One region of the Staphylococcus sp. Marseille-Q1834 genome, then DNA from elsewhere that is predicted to be linked to it. Evidence: riboswitches for the same ligand, from Rfam matches in the RefSeq annotation. Region 1 holds a riboswitch; each other region holds the start of a gene.
What was found. Region 1 has a riboswitch for S-adenosylmethionine ahead of LIX58_RS06155 (MetQ/NlpA family ABC transporter substrate-binding protein). Riboswitches for the same ligand answer to the same signal wherever they lie in the genome.
Positions count from the first base shown of each region.

Region 2: it holds a riboswitch for S-adenosylmethionine, as region 1 does, so the genes downstream of both, metK (methionine adenosyltransferase) here and LIX58_RS06155 (MetQ/NlpA family ABC transporter substrate-binding protein) in region 1, are expected to answer to the same signal.
Region 3: it holds a riboswitch for S-adenosylmethionine, as region 1 does, so the genes downstream of both, LIX58_RS01570 (methionine ABC transporter ATP-binding protein) here and LIX58_RS06155 (MetQ/NlpA family ABC transporter substrate-binding protein) in region 1, are expected to answer to the same signal.
Region 4: it holds a riboswitch for S-adenosylmethionine, as region 1 does, so the genes downstream of both, metX (homoserine O-acetyltransferase MetX) here and LIX58_RS06155 (MetQ/NlpA family ABC transporter substrate-binding protein) in region 1, are expected to answer to the same signal.

Region 1 is NZ_CAKASN010000001.1:1,248,004-1,253,526, forward strand. Features, by position in the region: gene LIX58_RS06140 (putative glycoside hydrolase) at 426-1,769, shown strand; gene LIX58_RS06145 (LPXTG cell wall anchor domain-containing protein) at 1,822-2,448, opposite strand; gene LIX58_RS06150 (hypothetical protein) at 2,625-3,050, opposite strand; SAM riboswitch class I at 3,196-3,302, shown strand; gene LIX58_RS06155 (MetQ/NlpA family ABC transporter substrate-binding protein) at 3,415-4,230, shown strand; gene LIX58_RS06160 (aspartate aminotransferase family protein) at 4,605-5,523, shown strand, end outside.
Region 2 is NZ_CAKASN010000002.1:575,986-581,508, forward strand. Features, by position in the region: gene LIX58_RS11915 (aldo/keto reductase) at 1-575, opposite strand, end outside; gene LIX58_RS11920 (NERD domain-containing protein) at 824-1,732, opposite strand; gene metK (methionine adenosyltransferase) at 1,890-3,086, opposite strand; SAM riboswitch class I at 3,203-3,314, opposite strand; gene pckA (phosphoenolpyruvate carboxykinase (ATP)) at 3,479-5,071, shown strand; gene LIX58_RS11935 (alpha/beta hydrolase family protein) at 5,118-5,523, opposite strand, start outside.
Region 3 is NZ_CAKASN010000001.1:301,116-306,638, forward strand. Features, by position in the region: gene LIX58_RS01560 (MetQ/NlpA family ABC transporter substrate-binding protein) at 1-117, opposite strand, end outside; gene LIX58_RS01565 (methionine ABC transporter permease) at 138-833, opposite strand; gene LIX58_RS01570 (methionine ABC transporter ATP-binding protein) at 826-1,851, opposite strand; SAM riboswitch class I at 1,934-2,040, opposite strand; gene LIX58_RS01575 (thioredoxin family protein) at 2,098-2,394, opposite strand; gene LIX58_RS01580 (toprim domain-containing protein) at 2,387-2,773, opposite strand; gene gcvH (glycine cleavage system protein GcvH) at 3,039-3,419, opposite strand; gene LIX58_RS01590 (arsenate reductase family protein) at 3,576-3,929, opposite strand; gene LIX58_RS01595 (thioredoxin family protein) at 4,075-4,398, shown strand; gene LIX58_RS01600 (nitroreductase) at 4,496-5,035, opposite strand; gene aroD (type I 3-dehydroquinate dehydratase) at 5,106-5,523, opposite strand, start outside.
Region 4 is NZ_CAKASN010000001.1:844,598-850,120, forward strand. Features, by position in the region: gene serS (serine--tRNA ligase) at 1-1,195, shown strand, start outside; gene LIX58_RS04250 (AzlC family ABC transporter permease) at 1,639-2,334, shown strand; gene LIX58_RS04255 (AzlD domain-containing protein) at 2,331-2,660, shown strand; SAM riboswitch class I at 2,759-2,862, shown strand; gene metX (homoserine O-acetyltransferase MetX) at 2,935-3,903, shown strand; gene LIX58_RS04265 (YybS family protein) at 3,989-4,915, shown strand; gene LIX58_RS04270 (DHH family phosphoesterase) at 4,943-5,523, shown strand, end outside.

The sequences.
Region 1 (5,523 bases):
ATTTATTGAAAATTCTTAATTAACAGTTTATAGTTCAACAAATTGTACTTATTTCGTGATAATGAGGTTAATAAATCATATTTAATGAGAAGAAAATGGAACAACGTATCTTAATTATTGGAAGTTCAAGAGCTAGAAAATCGATATTAGTATATCTCTTACATAAAACGTATTACACACCTCTATCTTGTCACATACTAATCATGATAATTATCCAATTTAAAATTTAAATATATACAAATATTAGATAATTTATTTTATAAAATTTTGTCATTTTGTCATATTGATTAATAGTACTTAAAGTATGCTATTCTAGAGGGAAGTTAGGTTCTCTTATTTAGAATTTTTAAACCTTACAAATCGCTTACTATTCTAAATAATGAGAGCCTAATTATACATATAAAGAAGTTTCGGAGGCTAAGGGAATGAAAAAGAACAAAATATTTGCTGTATTAACAACAAGTGCTTTGTTACTCGCTGCTTGCAGTAATGGAGATAATTCTTCTGATAGTGGGCAAAAAGGGGACAGCCAAAAGAATGAACAATCATCTAGCAATAGTCAAAGTGACAAGTTGAAAAAGAATAATGAGAAGAATGATAACTCTAACAAAGTGGATTATCCTAAAGATGGCGTTAAAGGTATTTATGTAACTAGTAATTCAACACAAGGTAACAAATTAGATGAGTTAATTAAATTCATTAAAGATTCTAAGTTGAATACAATGGTTATCGACGTGAAAGATGACGAAGGTAACATTACGATGAAATTAAATACTGGCAACAAAAATGTGGATAAAAACACTTTAGATATTGTTGACGGTAAGAAATTATTAAAAAAATTACATGATAACGATATTTATCCAATTGCACGTATCGTAACATTTAAAGATACTAAATTGGCGAACGAACATCCTGAATGGTCATTTAAAAACAGTGATGGTTCAGTATGGACAAATGGTAAAGGCGATAGCTTTATCAATCCATTCATGAAAGAAGTTTGGGATTATGATATCGCAGTAGCTAAAGCGGCTGCTAAAGCAGGATTCCAAGACATCCAATTTGACTATGTTCGTTTCCCAGAAGGATTTGAGAATGAAGCAGATAGTTTAACTTATAATAAGGGTGATTATAAAAATAGTAAGTTAAGCTCTGGAGATCAACGTGTTGATACGATTACTAAATTCTTAGAGCATGCGAATAAAGAATTGAAACCAATGGGTGTAAACGTATCAGCTGACGTATTTGGTTACTCTGCATTAGTTAAAAATGCACCAGGTATTGGTCAAAGTTTCCCTAAAATCTCTAAAAATGTAGATGCAATTTCATCAATGATTTATCCATCTCACTGGAGTAATGGTGATTTCGGTTTACAAGCACCAGATACTGAACCATACACAACAATTAACCGTTACATCCAAAAAGAAAATAACTTATTGGATACACTTGGTAAAGATAAACCAATTTCTCGTCCATGGATTCAAGATTTCACTGCTTCATATTTAGGTAATGGTAATTATATCGATTACGATGCTAAGCAAGTCTCAGACCAAGTACAAGCATTGAAAGATAATGGTGTAAATGAATTCTTATTATGGAACGCTGGTAATGAATACACTGAAGGCGCTAACTATAACCCTGAAAAAGGTAATGCGAAAGATCAAGATCCTGAAGGTGTAGAACAAGAATCAAACGATAATAATAAAGGTTCTGATAATAAAAATAGCCAAGATAACAACAAAGACAAACAAAACAATCAAGATAATCAATAATAATAAAATTACGCCTTTCAACACTATAGGTTGAAAGGCGTAACTTTTTATATTATGACGCTTTTTTATTTCTTCTATTAATCATAAAGGCGCTTCCTAATAAAAGGAATAAGCCACCGAATATTTGACTTGTTGGTTCATGTTGCGCTTCACCTGTTTGAGGTAAAGATTTATCTGAGGCATGCTGCTTTGATTTATGTGCTTTGATTTGTTTTACAGAAGGTACTTCTGAAGAATCTACATTTCCCACATAATACGCGTTGAGCTCGCGTGCACAATCTACTGAAGCGACTTTCGGTGCTTTTTTATGTTGAGGTTCTACTTCAGCTGCTTTAGCTATACCATGTTCTGCATGTGTTTCCTCATCTTGAAGTCTACTAAATTGACTATATTTATCATTTTTATAGTCAACTTCACCATTCTTATAAACTCTGTAAACACCATTACCAGCATTTAATTTATTTTGACTAACGATTTCAAAGTAATCGCCTTTATCTACTGCTTTTTTGAAGTTTTGTAAATTAGGGTTGCCTCCACTGTTTGACATCGCCGTAGTTGCAACTTGTTGGGCATTATCTTGCGTTACAACTTCTGCAGCAGATGCATGTGCTGGATTTGCTACAGATAGCAATACTGTACTTGTTAAAACAGTTGATGCAATTAAAGAGACCTTCTTCACAATGAAAACCCCATTTCATTTATTATCAATTACAGCTTTAGTGTAGCATTGAAATAACAATTGAATAGGGGTTTAAAATAAACAATATTGAATTTTTAATCTAATTTAAAGAAATGATAGTTTGTAAATATTAGTTAATGATAGTAAAGATTTTTTTAAGATTTTCAAATGACTTTTTAGAAGCTCTTTTTTGAAAAGTAAGGAATTGCACAAGCCATTAAAACTGTAAAAATCAAGTGCGCAATCATCCATAATCCATATTCACCCCAACTAAAGTGGAAAAATGAGCGTTGAGCCATAACAATTAATAGGGGATATAATACTGCAAAAACAATCAATAATAAGAAATAACTGATTCTATAAAACGGTTTAGAAATATGATAAATCGCTAAGAAAATAATATAAATGATAAAACCGATGAATACATGAATCAATAATTCAAGAATTAATGGTGTTTTGCTAGGATCTGCAAGAAAATCTATATTAATTAGCAATAAAGTTAAATGAGTCGACTGTACTAATACATCCATAATAAACATGATCAGTAATAATAAAACGCTAATAAGCAATGCACTAAGAAAGTGGTAGCCATACCGTACCATAATCATCCATCCTTCAAATGTGTTTACCAAGCTATTCCCTATGGCAAAGTAAATCACACATTTTAAAAATTTAGAATGTTTAGAAAAATATTGACCTAAATGCTATCCAATGCTAATATGATAACAATTCAATAAGACTTATTAACTCTTATCAAGAGTGGTGGAGGGATGTGCCCTAAGAAGCCCAGCAACCGTCGTTTAACGAAATGGTGCTAATTCACATAAAGTAAACAATACTTTAAGAGATGAGAGAAAGTGTATCGATACTTTCTCTTAAATAATAGAAAGTATTTTTTTATGTCTTCTAACTATTTAAGAGTTGAGGTGTAATTGAATCATTATTAAAAAAGAGGTGTCGATATACATGAAAAAATGGTTAAGTGTGATAAGTATTTTAGTTTTAGTTATTGTATTAGCAGGATGTGGCAAAGATAAAGAGGATAATAAAAAAATCACGGTTGCTGCTTCACCTGCACCACATGGAGATGTGTTGAAGAAAGCAAAAGAACAATTAAAGAAAAAAGGTTATGATTTAGAAGTTAAAGAAGTAAATGATTATAAAGTGCCAAATAAATTATTAGATAAAGGTGATGTAGATGCGAATTTCTTCCAACATGTGCCTTATTTAAAAGCTGAAAGGAAAAGTCATGGATATAAAATAGAAGAATTAGGTAAAGTATTTACAACACCTATGGGTGTATACAGTAAAAAATACAAAAAACTGAAAGATATTCCTGAAGGTTCAACGATTTATGTTTCAAATAACCCAGCGGAAGAAGGACGATTTTTATCATTCTTTGTAGACGAAGGTCTCATTAAGTTGAAAAAAGGTGTCAAAATTGAAGATGCAAAGTTTGAAGATATTGCTGAAAATAAAAAGAATTTAAAATTTAATCATCAGCAAGGTGCTGAATTTTTACCTAAGACATACAAAAATGGCGAAGGAGCAGCAGTGATTATGAATTCTAACTATGCCATCGATAATGGTTTGAAACCATCTAAAGACGCGATTGTTATGGAAGGTAAATCATCTCCGTTTGCTAATATTATTGCTGTACAAGAAGGGCATAAAAAAGATAAAAAGTTCCAAGAATTGTTAAAAGTAATGCAATCGAAAGAAATAAAAGATTATATTAAAAAAGAATATGGAGACGATGTAATTCCATATGATAGCAAATAATTATTTATAGAAATGACTCTCAAAGCTACTGCTTTGTGGGTCATTTTTTGAATGCATTTATTGATTGGTTGTACAATTCTTTCGAGAATTAATGCTAATTATTTATCTATTCGAATATAAATTTACCACAAGAAAGTTTAGTCGAACTTGGTATCTAAGGTCTTGTCTTAAAGAAAGCTGTTGAGTCATTTATATTCATTATCTCCACTCTCTTCAAAACTTTTTATATTTTAAATATTCAGAAAATATTTACAAATCTGATAATTATTAGTAAGATATTGATTACTATTATTAAATGAAGTTTATTGCGAGGGCCAAAACTTTTCAAAAAATAAATGTATAAGGGAAGGCACGTTATGGGAGGATGAGTAATCATGAGTAAGGCAGAGGAATTAATTAAAGAAGACGGACGATATTTTGCAACATCTGGGAGAATAAAATATTACCCGTTAGCGATTGATCATGGATACGGGGCAACATTAGTTGATGTGGATGGGAAAGCGTACATTGATTTACTTTCAAGTGCCAGTTCTCAAAATGTAGGGCATGCACCGAAACGCGTTACTGATGCGATTAAGAAACAGGTAGATAAGTTTATTCATTATACGCCTGCTAACATGTACCATGAACCAGCCGTTAAGTTATCTAAAAAATTGTGTGAGATTGCGCCAGGGGATTATGAGAAGCGTGTCACATTTGGATTAAGCGGCTCAGATGCAAATGATGGAATTATTAAATTTGCACGCGCGTACACAGGACGCCCCTATATCATTAGCTTTACAAATGCGTATCATGGGTCAACGTTTGGCTCACTCTCTATGTCAGCGATTAGTTTGAATATGCGTAAACACTATGGACCATTGCTTAATGGCTTTTACCATATTCCTTTTCCAGATAAATATAGAGGGATGTATGAACAACCTCATGCGAATACCATCGAAGAATACCTTGCGCCACTTAAAGAAATGTTTGCGAAGTATGTGCCGGCTGAAGAAGTGGCTTGTATCGTTGTTGAAACGATTCAAGGTGATGGTGGTTTATTAGAACCGGTAGAAGGTTATTTCGAAGCACTTGAAGCTTTATGTCACGAACATGGTATTTTACTAGTGGTAGACGATATTCAACAAGGTCTTGGTCGTACAGGAACTTGGAGTTCTGTCGATCATTTCAACTTTACACCGGATTTAATTACGTTTGGTAAGTCATTGGCTGGCGGTTTACCAATGTCAGCTATTGTGGGACGCAAAGAAATCATCGAAAGTCTTGAAGCTCCAGCTCACTTGTTTACAACCG
Region 2 (5,523 bases), on a different contig from region 1:
GGTGACCATGATTCCATATAAATTTTTTGTGCATCTAAATATTTTCTCAATTCATTTTGCGTAAAATAAGGATGAAATTCAACTTGATTGATTACAGGCTTAATTGATACTTGAGCTAGTAAAGCTTCAAGATGTTCTGGTTGAAAGTTACTTACACCTATATTTTTTACTTTGCTATCTTTATATAAATCTTCCATACCTTTCCACGTATCAATCATCACTGCTTCATTCGTACCTGGCCAGTGCACTAAATATAAGTCTAAATAATCAAGACCTAATTTTTTAATACTTGTATCATAAGCTTGAGCTACATTTTCGCGACCAAAATCTTCAAAATATAATTTAGATGTGACAAAGATATCTTCACGACTTAAACCAGCCGCTTCAAGTCCTTCTTTAATACCTATACCTACTTGTTCTTCGTTCCCATACACTTTAGCTGTATCAATACTACGATAGCCTGATTCAATTGCATGTTTCACTGCTTCTTTACACGTTTCATCATTTTCAACTCTAAATGTACCTAGACCTAATTTAGGCATGTGATGTCCATTATAAAACTCAATTGTTTCCATTTTATAGACCCTCCCACTATTTATCATATGATTTATTTATAACATGTATGATGTATATGATGATATTATTTTATTCCCTAAAATCTCTCACATTAATACACAAACATGACATTAATAATAATGTGACTCAAACAAGAGTATTTAAAGCATTATTAAAATGAATATCAACACACTTAGGTTAGAATTTCTTTACAGAACTACAGGCATGAAAAAACGCTAGAAAGAATAATCTTCCTAGCGTTTAAGCATTAATTAAATGTTTCAATTTTATCCATAATAGATTGTAACTCTTCAACATTAAATTGAATTCGTCCATGGAACACAAATTTATTAAAGAACTCATCTAATTGTTCAGGACCTACTAAAACTTTAACACTTGAACTTTGTGCATAATTTGAAATCGTTACATCTCCATCATGTTTAGGATTGAAATACATAATAGACGTTGGCGTATATTTCGTACCTAATTGTGTTTGTAAATCAGTCGCTAACTTTTCAATTGCTTCAAGCTGGTCTGAGTAATTTACAAATGATAAAGAAGATTTGTCATCATTCTGATCTAACACCAATGTTTGAGGTGATTTCGGATCTAAATCAAGTGTGTTAAACACTTGTTCCATCATAGGTAACTCTTGGAATTGATTACCACTAATACCATTGTAAACATGCCCTTTTAACAATTGAGAGTCAATAATATAAAGACCAGTACGTGTTAATACTAAATGACTAATGCGTTGAATATCATTAAACTCATTACTTGGTAAAAAGATATTCGCCATAATATGCATATCATCACGTCGAATACGCTTCTCATTCACTAATCGGTCACGAATACCAATTAATCGCATGTCCGTTACATATTCACTTGTATTTTTAGAGAAAAGTTTTAAAGCATCAATTTCACGATTTTTTCCGCTAATTGTGGCATCGAAATCTTCTTTTTGTCGAGTAACTTGTTTCTTGTTTTCGATACGCTCTTTTTCTAAAGCCTCTTCATGCGACTCAAGCATTTGCTTTTCTTTAAGACTGTATTCTTCTTTCGTATTCTGTTTGATATTATTTTTACTTTTCAAGGTAACTAAGAATAATATTAAACAAATGATTGCTACAACAATTGCTGCAATTAAACCAATTTCTATTGGTCCAAATGAATTCATTAAAACAACGCTCCTTCAGACTGTAGACAATTTCTTTCAGTCATTATACTTAAAATTACTTTATCGACAAGCTTACTTCTTTACTATCAATAGTCCTAATTATAATAGAAATGATTAATAATTTCGATATAAAACATCAAATTTTGTATAGAGGTAATTATGCTTGTACAGCATCTTTTAAGACATTAACTTTGTCTAATTTCTCCCATGGTAATAGGACATCAGTACGTCCAAAGTGACCATAAGCTGCTGTTTGTTTATAAATTGGTTGTTTTAAGTCTAACATTTTAATAATGCCCGCTGGTCTTAAGTCAAAGTGTGCTCTAACCGCTTCAACTAATTGTGCTTCTGATACTTTACCAGTATTAAATGTATCAATAGAAATCGAAACTGGTTCAGCTACACCAATTGCGTAAGCTAATTGAACTTCACATTGATCAGCTAACTCAGCTGCGACAATATTTTTAGCTACATATCTTGCTGCATATGCTGCTGAACGGTCTACTTTAGTTGGGTCCTTACCACTAAAGCAACCGCCACCATGACGCGCATAACCACCGTACGTATCTACGATAATTTTACGTCCTGTTAAACCAGCGTCACCTTGAGGTCCACCGATTACGAAACGACCTGTTGGATTAATAAAGAATTTAGTTTCGTCATCAATTAAGCCTTCTGGTACCGTAGGATAAATGACATGTTCTTTAATATCACTTTGAATTTGTTCTAATTCAATATCATCAGCATGTTGAGATGATACAACGATTGTATCGATACGTTTAGGTTTGTCATCTTCATCATATTCTACAGTTACTTGAACTTTACCGTCAGGACGTAAGTAATCTAAAATACCATCCTTACGTACATCTGATAGACGTTTAGCAAGTTGATGAGATAAGAAGATTGGTAAAGGCATATATGTTTCAGTTTCATTTGTAGCGTAACCAAACATTAAACCTTGGTCTCCTGCACCAGTTGCTTCAATTTCTTCTTCTGAAATATCTTCACGGTACTCTAATGCTTTATCTACACCTTGTGCAATGTCTGGAGATTGTTCATCAATTGCAGTTAATACTGCCATTGTTTGATAATCATAACCATATTTTGCGCGTGTATAACCAATATTTTTAATTGTTTCGCGTACAACTTTAGGGATATCTACATATGTAGAAGTTGAAATTTCTCCTGCAATTAAAGCCATACCTGTTGTCACTGTCGTTTCACAAGCGACACGTGCATTTGGATCATCTTTTAAGATTTCGTCTAAAATGGCATCAGAAACTTGGTCAGCGATCTTATCAGGGTGGCCTTCAGTCACTGATTCTGAAGTAAATAAACGTTTATTATAAGTCATGTTTTGCTCCTTTTATTATTTAAATTTACGAAAATTCTCTTTCAAATTGTGAGCTCAAAATAAAAGAGCCCTCTTCACTATAAAAGATAGAGAGAAGGCTCTTAAACGTCCATTCGCTCTTATCGTTCAGACCATATATGTCTGCAAACGGTTTGGCACCTTTCTTTTGTTAAAAAGAGGTTGCTGGGTTTCATTGGGTCCATGTCCCTCCACCACTCAGGATAAGAGAATCCGTTACTAACTATACTACCGAATCCCCTCATCAATGTCAATTTCGATTTTTAAAAGTTTTTGTCTTTTCCAGGTGGAATAAATAAGGCAATATGTTATACTAATTTAATGTAAAGGCTTACACGAAATATTTCAATAAATTGATGCTGGAGGGATTGGGTATGTCAGTAGATACATACAGCGAAACACCTAAAATTAAACATTTGTTAGAGAAAGAAAGCTCACTGTTTCAACTTTCTACTACACAACTTTACAACAAGATTTTAGATAATAACGAGGGCGAATTAACTGAACTAGGAGCAATCAATGCAAGTACAGGTAAATATACTGGACGTTCTCCTAAAGATAAATTCATCGTAACTGAACCTTCTTATAAAGATAATATCCACTGGGGAGATATTAACCAACCTATTGATGAAGAAACCTTCTTAAATCTCTATAATAAAGTTTTAGACTATCTTGAAAAAAAAGATGAACTTTACGTTTTCAACGGCTATGCTGGAAGCGACAAAGATACTCAACTTAAACTAACGGTTATCAATGAATTAGCATGGCATAACCTATTTGCACAAAACATGTTTATTAGACCTGAATCAGTTGAAGAAGCTAAAAATATTAAGCCAAACTTCACAATTGTTTCAGCACCTCATTTCAAAGCAGATCCAGAAGTAGATGGCACTAAGTCAGAAACATTTGTTATTATTTCATTCAAACATAAAACAATTTTAATCGGTGGTACTGAATACGCTGGGGAAATGAAAAAAGGAATCTTCTCAGTAATGAACTACTTATTACCAATGCAAGACATTATGAGTATGCACTGCTCTGCAAACGTAGGTGACAAAGGCGATGTAGCTTTATTCTTCGGTTTATCAGGAACTGGTAAAACAACGTTATCTGCTGCACCTGACCGTAAATTAATCGGTGATGATGAACATGGTTGGAATAAAAATGGTGTCTTCAATATTGAAGGTGGATGCTATGCTAAAGCAATTAACCTTTCAAAAGAAAAAGAACCTCAAATCTTCAATGCTATTGAATATGGTACAATTCTAGAAAATACTGTAGTTGATGAACGCGGTCGTGTAGATTTCGACGATAACACTAATACTGAAAATACACGTGCAGCTTACCCTATTCACCATATCGATAATATTGTGTTACCTTCAAAAGCAGCACATCCTAATACGATTATCTTCTTAACTGCAGATGCATTCGGAGTACTTCCTCCAATTGCTAAATTATCTAAATCACAAGCAATGTATCATTTCTTAAGTGGTTTCACTTCTAAACTAGCTGGTACAGAACGCGGTGTAACAGAACCTGAACCATCATTCTCAACATGCTTCGGTGCACCATTCTTACCATTAAACCCTATTAAATATGCTAATTTATTAGGTAAATTAATCGATGAGCATGATGTAGATGTTTATTTAGTAAACACAGGATGGACTGGCGGTAAATACGGTGTAGGACGTCGTATTAGCTTACACTATACACGCTACATGGTTGACCAAGCTATTACTGGTAAATTAAAAAATGCTGAATTCATTAAAGATGAAAAATTCGGCTTAAGCATTCCTACTGAAATGGAAGACGTACCTAAAACAATCTTAAATCCAATCAACGCATGGAGCGATTCAGATAAATATCGTGCTCAAGCTGATGATTTAATTAAACGCTTTGAAGATAACTTCAAAAAATTCGGTCCGGAAGTTAAAGAAATTGCTGAAACTGGCGGATTCAATAAATAATTATTAAATAGGAAAATGCCCACTCCACTGACATCTTGATGATGTATCAGTGAGACTGGGCATTTTCTTTTTGTTCTTCAATTTTTTTCATCCAATCATGAATATAATTCAACGCTTCTTTCATTGCTTTAGGGCGTGGCACATGACCTTCTTCTAATTGATAGAATGTATCGTACAGAGCCTCCTTTTTCTGCAACTGTTCTTCCAAGTAATAACCTTGATGAATGCCAACCTGCCAATCTTTGCCTCCATGTACAATCAATATTGGTGGGCTCGTACTATCAATTGATTTGAGTGCATCACGTTTCTCATACTCGTCTTTATCTTTCTTCGGATGACCAACCATCCGTCTCAACATGCCACGCAAATCTACTCGTTCTTCATACATTAATCGCACATCAGAGACGCCACCCCATGCAATATAACTATCAACTGGATAATCTTGGAAAGTT
Region 3 (5,523 bases), 950 kb from region 1:
AGGAGCTGGTGAAGCACCAACTACGATTTTTTTATCTTTGTCCCCTCCGCCATTTCCACATGCGGCTAATACAACAGTAAGTGTAAGTACTAAAAATAAACTTAAAAGTTTTTTCATTAAATCAAACCTCTTTTCCCTTATCGTTTATCAATTTTATTTGCAATCCAATCCCCAATGAATTGAATTATAAATACAATAATTAAAATGAAGACTGTTGAAACTAAAATGACATCATTTTGGCTACGTGTGAAACCAGTTAAGTAAGCTAAGTTACCTAAACCGCCTGCACCAATAACACCGGCAATTGCAGTTGAACCAACTAAAGCAATCGCTGTAACAGTAATACCTGATACAAGTGCTGGCATTGATTCTGGAAGTAATACTTTCCAAATAATTGTCCATGTGTTTGCTCCCATTGATTGAGCCGCTTCGATGACACCTTTGTCAATTTCCTTAAATGCAATTTCTACTAATCTTGCGTAGAATGGTGCTGCACCAATAATTAAGGCTGGTAATGCACCAGTAGGACCACTTATTGTTCCTAAAAGAACACTTGTAAATGGAATTAATAACAAGATTAAGATAATAAATGGAATTGCTCGGAATAAGTTAACAATAAATGAAACTATGCTATAAAATATTTTTGCCCCAGTAGAATTGCTTCTAGCTGAAAGGAAGAGTAATACACCTAAGATTAAGCCTAGAATAAACGCGAAGATTGTTGAAACGATAGTCATATATAACGTTTCATAAATCGCTTGCCATACATCTGGCCATTGTACATTAGGCATTGTAACCATTTCATGAAGAATATCACCATATGATTTATTCATGCTTAATCACCTCCACATTGACATATCGCTTATGTAAATCATTTTTAAATTCTTCAAAAGCCTCATGCGTAATATGTGGAATATGGATAACTAAAAATCCAATTGAACCATCACGTGTATTTTTAATATTTGCTTCAAGAATATTAATATCAATATTCAAATTTTTAGTTATGTAAGACACGATAGGTTCAGTAGTGTTGTTGCCATTGAAATTAAGTCTCACAATGTAAGCATCTGAATCTAATGGTTCTAAATGTTTAATTGACTCTTCAAAGTCATCATCTAAATCATCTTTGACAAAGCGTTTTGTCACTTCGTGTTGAGGATTTTCAAAGACTTCACTTACTCTACCTTTTTCAATGACACGTCCATTTTCCATAACAGCTACTTCATCACAAATACGTCTGATTACTTGCATTTCATGAGTGATGATAACAATCGTAAGATTTTGACTCTCTTTTATTTTTAATAGTAAATCTAAAATTTCATCGGTAGTTTGTGGGTCAAGTGCACTTGTTGCTTCGTCGCACAATAACACGTCTGGATCATTTGCCAATGCACGTGCGATACCTACTCTTTGCTTTTGTCCACCAGATAATTCTGAAGGATAAGCATTTTCTCTACCTTTTAAGCCTACAAGCTCAACAAGTTCCAAAGCTTTTTGCTTAGCTTTCTCTTTAGAGACGCCAGCAATTTCAAGCGGAAACATAATATTTTTTAAAACAGTTCGTGACCACAATAGATTAAAATGTTGGAATACCATACTTACTTTTTGACGTTTTTTTCTTAACTCTGCTTTTGAAAGTTTGTTAATATTGTCGCCATCTATAATAATGTCCCCTGATGTAGGTTCCTCTAGATTATTGAACATTCTAATTAACGTACTTTTACCAGCACCAGAGAATCCAATCACTCCAAAAATTGAGCCTGATTCTATTTTTAAGTCAACGTGATCAACTGCTAGAACATCTTTATTCTTTGTGTGATAGCGTTTAACTACTTGATTTAATTCAATCACGTTAAGTGCCTCCTTAAAACTTTATGTAATTAAAAAATGCTTTCCCACTTTAGTTAAGTTGAGAAAGCATTGAAATATCTTTCTCTCATCTTCTAAAGTGTTAAACTTTATGTGAATTGGCACCATTTCTATTGTCTAGACGGTTGCCGGGCTTCATAGGGCACATCCCTCCACCTCTCTTGATAAGAGTTTTCGCACTATTTAATTAATTTATATCCTATCATTGCACTATAAATTCGTCAATCATTATTTTAATTTTTCTAACAAATAAGGTACAGATTGAAATGCGTAGATTCTATCTAGTTCCTTATCCTTACTCATAATCATTAACACAGGCACGGACATAATTTTATTTTCTTCGCTAAATTCTGGATGAAAATTTAAATCTATCTTTTTAATAGGCAATTTTAAAATCTCATTTGCGATGTCTAGCATGCGCTCAGAAATTTTACATGTGCCACACATGGGCGTATACCCAAATATAAGATGTTTATTTTCTTTGAAGTTTTCTCTAATATCTTCTACTTTTGTTGTACTACTCATTCATTAATACTAACCTTTCAGTCGTTAAATTAGGTATGAGACGCTTCTCCTTTCGAACAGTAAAACCGTATCTGCTCAAAACATTAGCAAGATAGTTTTTAGGACATCGCGCGACTTCACAGTACGTTTTATCAACATAAATGTGCTCACTTTCGCTCAGATATCGTTTGAACCACTTTCTAATTTTCTCACCCTCGTCATCTGAATCTGCAAGTACATACACTTGCTTATCATATAATGATTCGATCATATCATCTATCTTGTCGATACTCATTGTACCATGCGTACAGATAATATTGACAGGTTCAGCGATGACTTGTTGTACTCTCTTCTTATCAGATTTACCTTCAACAATAATAACTTTATTTAAAATTGCCATGCTCATCCACCTTCTAAGTCGATAATAAACAATCATTAACTTCTTCACAGAATAATCAAATTCTAAACTTATTTTACTAAGACTTAACATTTAGAATGATTTATTTTTGAAAGGCTCACTAACTATCATTATTTAATTTTAACGTGTATATACTTACCCTTACATATATGTATTTTAAGTGCGGGTTATTGTATTAATATTTGAGTAAATTAATTTTTATAAAATAAAAAACTCCATGATACGAAATCAAGGAGTTCCCTGTTAATTATTCACCAATCATTTCAGAATATTGATCAGCACTTAATAACTCGTCTAATTGACTTTCATCGCTAAGTTCAACTTTAACCATCCATGCTTTTTCGTATGGTGATTCGTTTACGAACTCAGGGCTATCTTCTAATTCTTCGTTAGTTTCAACAATTTTACCAGATACTGGTGCATATAATTCAGAAACAGTTTTAACTGATTCTACGCTACCAAAAGTATCCCCTTCGTTGATTTCATCGTCAACGTCTGGTAATTCAACGAATACGATATCACCTAATTCGCCTTGTGCGTATTCAGTAATACCAATTGTTACTGTATTGCCTTCAACTTTAACCCATTCATGTTCTTTAGAATATTTTAATTCGCTCGGTACTGCCACGAAAATCCCCTCCTAAAATTAATTACAATTTAATGATGCCATACCGTTACTTTTCATTCAACTATTAATATTAAAAGTTGATACAATTTATTGAATTAATATTTGTAAAATTAAACTATTTTAACTAATATGAAAAATTATCACTTCATAAAAGGGTTATAGCCAAGTTTCTTTATATTGATCTTCCTTAAATCCTAAAGTTATTTTGTCACCTGAAATCGCTAATGGACGTTTAACTAACATTCCATCTGAAGCTAATAGTTCTAATTTTTCGTCATCAGCTAAATCTTTCAATTTATCTTTTAAGCCTAATTCTCTGTATTTAGCTCCATGCGTATTAAATAATTTATTAATTTCTACACCTGTTTTTTCGATGATATCTTCAAATTCTTTTTTTGTTGGTGTATGTTGCACAATATCAATCGGCTCGTAACTTACGCCATGTGTCTCTAAAAATTTAGCTGCTTTTTTACAAGTCGTACAATTTGAATATTGATAAAATTTAATCATTCAGATGTAACCTCCTATTTTGATTTAACCTAAATATATCAGAAAACTTATGTAAACGCTCTATATTTTTTAAGCTTAATTTTTCGATTAAAATAAATATTTCGTTATAATATAATTAGCATTTAATTAAAAGGAGCGTATATAAATGAAAAGCATTCAAACAACAGACGAATTTAAATCTACAATCCAAAGTGACCAACCCGTTATCGTGAAATTCGAAGCAGGTTGGTGTCCTGATTGTAAAGCAATGGACATGTGGATTGATCCAATCGTCGAGAAATATAACCAATATGAATGGTTTACAGTCAATCGTGATGAACTTGAAGATGTAGCTGCTGATAATGAAGTAATGGGCATCCCAAGTTTATTAGTATTTGAAAATGGCAATAAACTTGCACACTTACATTCAGCTAATGCGAAATCACCAGAACAAGTTGAATCATTCTTAGAAGAAACATTTAACAAGTAAGGGTTAGAACAGAAAATACATTTTTAATTTAGTCATCTATTGCCAAATTAATTAAGACGGCTAAGACATTGATTTGTCTCAGCCGTCATTTTTTATTCTAATACTCAGAAATTAAGTTTTTACTTTTACGTTGTGCTTTTGGTGGTACTACTTCTAAATCTGTTAAATAAAGTAAACCAGCAATCGCTTCATCATCTTTAATACCTAATACTTTACGCACTTTAGGTTCAAAGATGTAAGTTGGTGTTTTCCAACATGTGCCAATACCTTTTTCATATAATAGTAACATTAAGTTTTGAGCATACGCGCCCATCGCAAAGAAATTCTCACGATTTTGACGTTGGCGTGGGTCCGTCTTTAATACTAGTACTAACATCCCACCTAGATTTGTCACTGCATTATAGTGATCTTCTTGTTTATCTGGACTATTTGGAAAGGCGAATGGTGTCACATCTCTACTCATATCGCCTAATCTATCTTTTGCTACATGGATAACTCTCCACGGCTCTCTCATCCCATGATTAGGAGCATCTGTAGCTTTCTCAATCGCATCAAATAATGCGTCATCATCAATAGTCATATCATGTTTAAATTTTTTAATACTTCTTCTTGAAGAAATTGCTTCTTGTAGTTCCACAATTATCGCTCCTTCATAATGATAACTATTATCAATTATAAACTTTTATATAAGTAAATTCAAATGTATGCTACATGTCTTCATAGAATGACAATTGGTCTTTCAACGTTTTCACATGTAGTTGTCCTGGTGCTTGAGGTGTTCCTAAACATCCGTATGAAACAGATCCTCCAAAGGCACCTTGTGCTACTCGGCTAACTACGCCTAACTGTGACATCGAAATACCAATGACCTTAGGATAAACGGCATCTACACTTGTAGCCATCGCTTGTAATAACGTAGCAACATCTTCTCGACATTGTGGCATAACCGCAATTTTGACATAATCAGGATTCAATTGATGCATTTTATAATAAGTAAATTTTAGTATGTCTATTTCTGGTGTTTCTTGAAAATTATGATACGACACTACAACTTGTTTATCATTCCTTTGTGCTAAACGAACAAAATCACGATGAGCAATGACATCATAATCACTATCCCATTCA
Region 4 (5,523 bases), 400 kb from region 1:
ATTAGAATTAGATAACCAATGTCGTGAATTAATTGGTAAGACTGAAGAAATGAAAGCCCGTCGTAACAAAGTAAGTGATGAAATCGCTCAAAAGAAACGTAACAAAGAAAATGCTGATGACGTTATCAAAGAAATGCGTGAACTTGGCGATGAAATCAAAGAAAACGACGCTAAATTAAATGAAGTAGATAATAAAATTAGAGACATCTTAATTCGCATCCCTAACTTAATCGCAGACGATGTACCACAAGGTGATTCTGATGAAGATAACGTAGAAATCAAAAAATGGGGTACACCTCGTGAGTTCGATTTCGAACCTAAAGCACACTGGGACTTAGTTGAAGAATTAAAAATGGCTGACTTCGAGCGTGCTGCAAAAATCTCAGGTGCACGTTTCGTTTACTTAACTAGAGACGGTGCGTTATTAGAACGTGCGTTAATGAACTACATGCTTACTAAACATACAACTGAGCACGGTTATACTGAAATGATGACACCTCAATTAGTTAATGCAGATACTATGTTCGGTACAGGTCAATTACCTAAATTCGAAGAAGACTTATTTAAAGTTGAAAAAGAAGGTTTATACACAATCCCAACTGCAGAAGTTCCATTAACAAACTTCTACAGAGACGAAATCATCCAACCAGGCGTGTTACCTGAAAGATTCACTGCTCAAACTGCATGTTTCCGTAGTGAAGCGGGTTCAGCTGGTAGAGATACAAGAGGTTTAATCCGTTTACACCAATTCGACAAAGTTGAAATGGTTCGTTTCGAACAACCAGAAAATTCTTGGGATTCTTTAGAAGATATGACTCAAAATGCTGAAGCTATCTTAGAAGAATTAGGTTTACCATACCGTCGTGTTATCTTATGTACTGGAGATATCGGTTTCAGTGCAAGTAAAACTTACGACTTAGAAGTTTGGTTACCAAGTTACAACGACTATAAAGAAATCAGCTCTTGCTCAAACTGTACTGATTTCCAAGCGCGTCGTGCAAACATCCGCTTCAAACGTGACGCTTCTGCTAAACCAGAATTAGCACACACATTAAATGGTAGTGGTCTTGCAGTTGGTCGTACATTCGCAGCTATCGTTGAAAACTATCAAAACGAAGACGGTTCAATTACAATCCCAGAAGCATTAGTACCATTCATGGGTGGTAAAACTGAAATCCGTCCAGTAAATGACTAATCTAAAATTTAAATAGAGGTTTATTAAGAAAAGTGGCTGGGACATAATAAAATGTCTCAGCCTACTTTAGCATTTTGGCAGTAGCTGACTGATTTGAAAATGCAATCAAATCTAGTCATCCTTGCCAGGGCGGGACAACGAAATTATTTTAATTTCTGTCCCGCTCCTTTTTACATCTACAAACTGCTTTTTCTTGCTAAAGTAGCGCAGTAAAATATATCAAATAAGACCACTCTTATAGAGGTAACTCTACTTTGATTCTCTAAAATTCTGACATTTTAAAATGTCTTAATATCAACGTTTTAACACATCTTTCAGTCTAACTTCACACAACCCTACGTCTAAGACTATTGCTACTATTCAGGGCGTGTATTAGACTAAGTTTAATTACTTATAGATTCATTTTTTCTTTAATACAAAATTTAAACAAAGGGGGTACTTAGATGACGTCACATGTGACATTTAAACAAGGGGTTAAAGAATGTATTCCTACATTATTAGGATATATCGGAATTGGATTGTCATTTGGAATCGTGACGGCTTCCCAACATTTTAGTGTTTTAGAAATTCTGTTGCTATGCTTACTCGTTTACGCAGGCGCAGCACAATTTATTATTTGCGCACTTGTAATTACAGGTACACCTATGTCTGCAATTGTCTTAACGACATTAATTGTAAATTCACGTTTCTTTCTCTTATCAATGACACTCGCACCAAACTACAAAGATTACGGCTTTTGGAATCGTTTAGCCATGTCTTCCATTCTTACTGATGAAACATTTGGTGTAGCCATTACGCCTCACTTAAAAGGGGAAAAGATTAACGATCGCTGGTTACACGGTCTAAATCTCACAGCCTATACGTTTTGGGCACTCGCAAGCATAGCAGGTGCCGTATTCGGTAAATACATTTCTAACCCAGAAATGTTTGGGCTAGACTTCGCCATCACGGCCATGTTCATTTTCCTGGCAATGGCACAATTTGAAACTATTAGAGGCTCAAAGATTAAAATATATCTCGTATTAATCGCATGTGTCATTGTGATGATGCTCATTTTAAGCTGGTTCATGCCATCATACGTGGCTATCCTTATCGCATCCATCTTTGCAGCAACACTAGGGGTGGTGATGGACCGATGACAACATCTTGGCATATGTTTATCCTAATCGTCTTATGTGGACTCGTAACCATAATTATTCGAATCCTACCATTCTTGATGATTTCACGAATACAACTCTCAGAAACCGTCATTAAATGGTTATCATTCATCCCAATCACATTGTTCACAGCACTCATCCTAGACGGTATCATCGTGCAACAAGAAGGCGTTCAAGGTTACACACTTAACATCCCGTATATCATCGTAACCATTCCAACCGTCATCATTGCACTCGTTACACGCAGTCTGACTATAACTATACTCGTCGGCATCGCACTTATTGCCGGGATACGTTTCTTCTTTTAAAAGGCAGTCCCAAATAGCTGACGATTGAAGTTATACCGACAATCAGATAAAATAAATTCAAACTAAAGTTAACGTGTAAATAAATAAAATAACATGAAACCTTATTATGAGAAGCAGAGGGACTTGGCCCAAAGAAGCTTCAGCAACCGGCAACTTCACGTACGGTGCTAAAACCAACGAGACACTACTCGAATGATAAGTATTAAAGCACAACCGCTTCTTACTTCTTCTAACAAGAGTAGGAAGCGGTTTTTATTTTAAAGGAGGTAATCGCATGACAAATTATACCGTAGATACTTTGAACCTAGGATCTTTTACGACAGAATCAGGAGAAACCATTGAGAATTTGCAGTTACGATACGAACATGTAGGCTATTCAGGTCAACCACTTGTCGTGGTTTGTCATGCCCTTACAGGTAATCATTTAACCTATGGCACAGATGAACATCCAGGATGGTGGCGTGAAATCATTGATGGTGGCTACATGCCCATCTATGATTACCAATTTCTTACATTTAACGTAATTGGTAGCCCATTCGGTTCAAGTTCGCCATTAACGGACCCACATTTTCCAAAGCAATTAACCCTAAGAGATATAGTTAAAGCTATTGAAAAGGGCATTCAGGCACTCGGCTTCGATAGAATTAATATCTTAATCGGGGGCAGTCTTGGTGGTATGCAAGCGATGGAATTGCTCTATAACAACCAATTTCAAATAGATAAAGCAGTCATCTTAGCTGCTACGGACAAAACATCGTCATATAGTCGTGCCTTTAATGAAATTGCACGTGAAGCCATTCAGTTAGGTGGCAAAGAAGGTTTGAGTATCGCACGCCAACTTGGCTTTCTTACTTATCGCTCCTCTAAAAGTTACGATCAACGTTTTACGCCAGATGAGGTGGTTACTTATCAACGCTACCAAGGCGACAAATTTAAAGAAAGCTACGATTTAACATGTTATTTAACTATGTTAAATGTATTAGATAGTCATAATTTAGATCGAGGTCGTGATGATGTAGATGAAGTGTTGCAGTCTTTAGATACGAAAGTCTTAACAATGGGCTTTACAGACGATTTACTCTATCCAGATGATCAAGTAAGAGCAGTAGGGGAGCGGTTTAAATATCATCGTCACTTCTTTGTGCCAGATAATGTCGGCCATGATGGTTTCCTATTAAACTTTAATGACTGGGCGCCAAAACTCTATCATTTCTTAAAGGTCACTCATTTCAAACGTAAATAATGGGAAAGACTTCTAATAAGAAGCATTCGCGCTATTTGTTTTAATCTTCCATAGAGGTTAAAATAGAGGTTATAGTCAAAAAAGTATAGGAGTGGCGAATGTGTTTTCAAAAGTACATCCTAAAGCAACCATTCTAGGAACGTTAGCACTTGTGGTTGTTGCTTTAGTAACGTATGTATTACCAGTTCTTGGTTTAATATTATGTCTATTCGCTACCATTCCCGGTGTGATTCTATGGAACAAATCGATACCATCGTTTGGAATTGGAGCTTTAGTAACCGTAATCTTAACCACTTTATTAGGTAATACGTTCGTATTAAGTGCCATGATTTTAGTTTTATTATTTAGTTTCGTAATTGGCCAATTATTAAAAGAACGTGCTTCTAAAGAACGTATCTTATATATAGCCACAGCTTATTTAAGTATATTTACTTTAGTCGCAATGATGTTATTACAAGTATTTAAAAAAATTCCAAGTGCCTCAACACTAATTAAACCATTTAAAGATACAATGCATGAAGCGATTGTAACCGCAGGCGTGGAATCAGATTATAAAACGATTTTAGAAGAAGGCTTCCGACAAATGTCAGTTCAACTTCCAAGTTTTATCATCATTTTAATCTTTATTTTTGTTTTAATTAATCTAATTATTACATTTCCAATTCTTCGTAAATTTAAAGTAGCAACACCTATTTTTAAACCGCTATTTGCTTGGCAAATGAATCGTTCATTACTATGGATATATATGGTTGTATTGCTATGTGTCATGGTGGCAACTGAACCAAGTATTTTCCAAAGTATCGTGTTAAATTTCGAAGTTGTGTTATCATTATTGATGTATATCCAAGGATTGAGCTTGATTCATTTCTTTGGTAAAGCAAGACGTATGCCAGACGGTGTTTCAATATTATTAATGGTCGTGGGGACAATTATAACGCCATTTACACATATTGTTTCATTACTTGGGGTACTTGATTTAGGAATTAATTTAAAACGAATGATTAAAAAATGACTTTAAAAAGCGAATAGAGGTGGAACAATGAACCGTCAATCCACTAAAAAGGCATTAATGATACCTTACATTTTAATGGTACTTACTGCGATAGCACTTGTTGTCGTATGGTTTATTTTTAAGCCATTAGTCGCAACGATTGCGGCTGCAATCTTAGCAGTCATGATTATTATCAGTATCGTCTTAGTAAGACAAGCCTTATTAAAAATGGATAATTATGTGGATAACTTGAGTGGTCATGTGTCGGCAGGAAGTAATAAAGCAATTAAGCGTATGCCGATTGGTTTGGTTGTTCTTGATGAGGACAATCATATTGAATGGATTAACCAATACATGTCTGAACACTTAGAAACAAATGTCATTTCAGAACCAGTTAATGAAGTGTTTCCTAACATTTTAAAGCAACTTGAAAAGGTTCAAGAAATTGAAATCGAACATGGTCAATATCATTATCATGTACGTCATTCTGAAGAAGAGAATTGTTTATACTTCTTCGATATTACTGAACAAGTACATACAAATGAATTGTACGAAGAATCGAAACCAATTATTGCAACGCTTTTCCTAGATAACTACGATGAAATCACGCAAAATATGAACGATACACA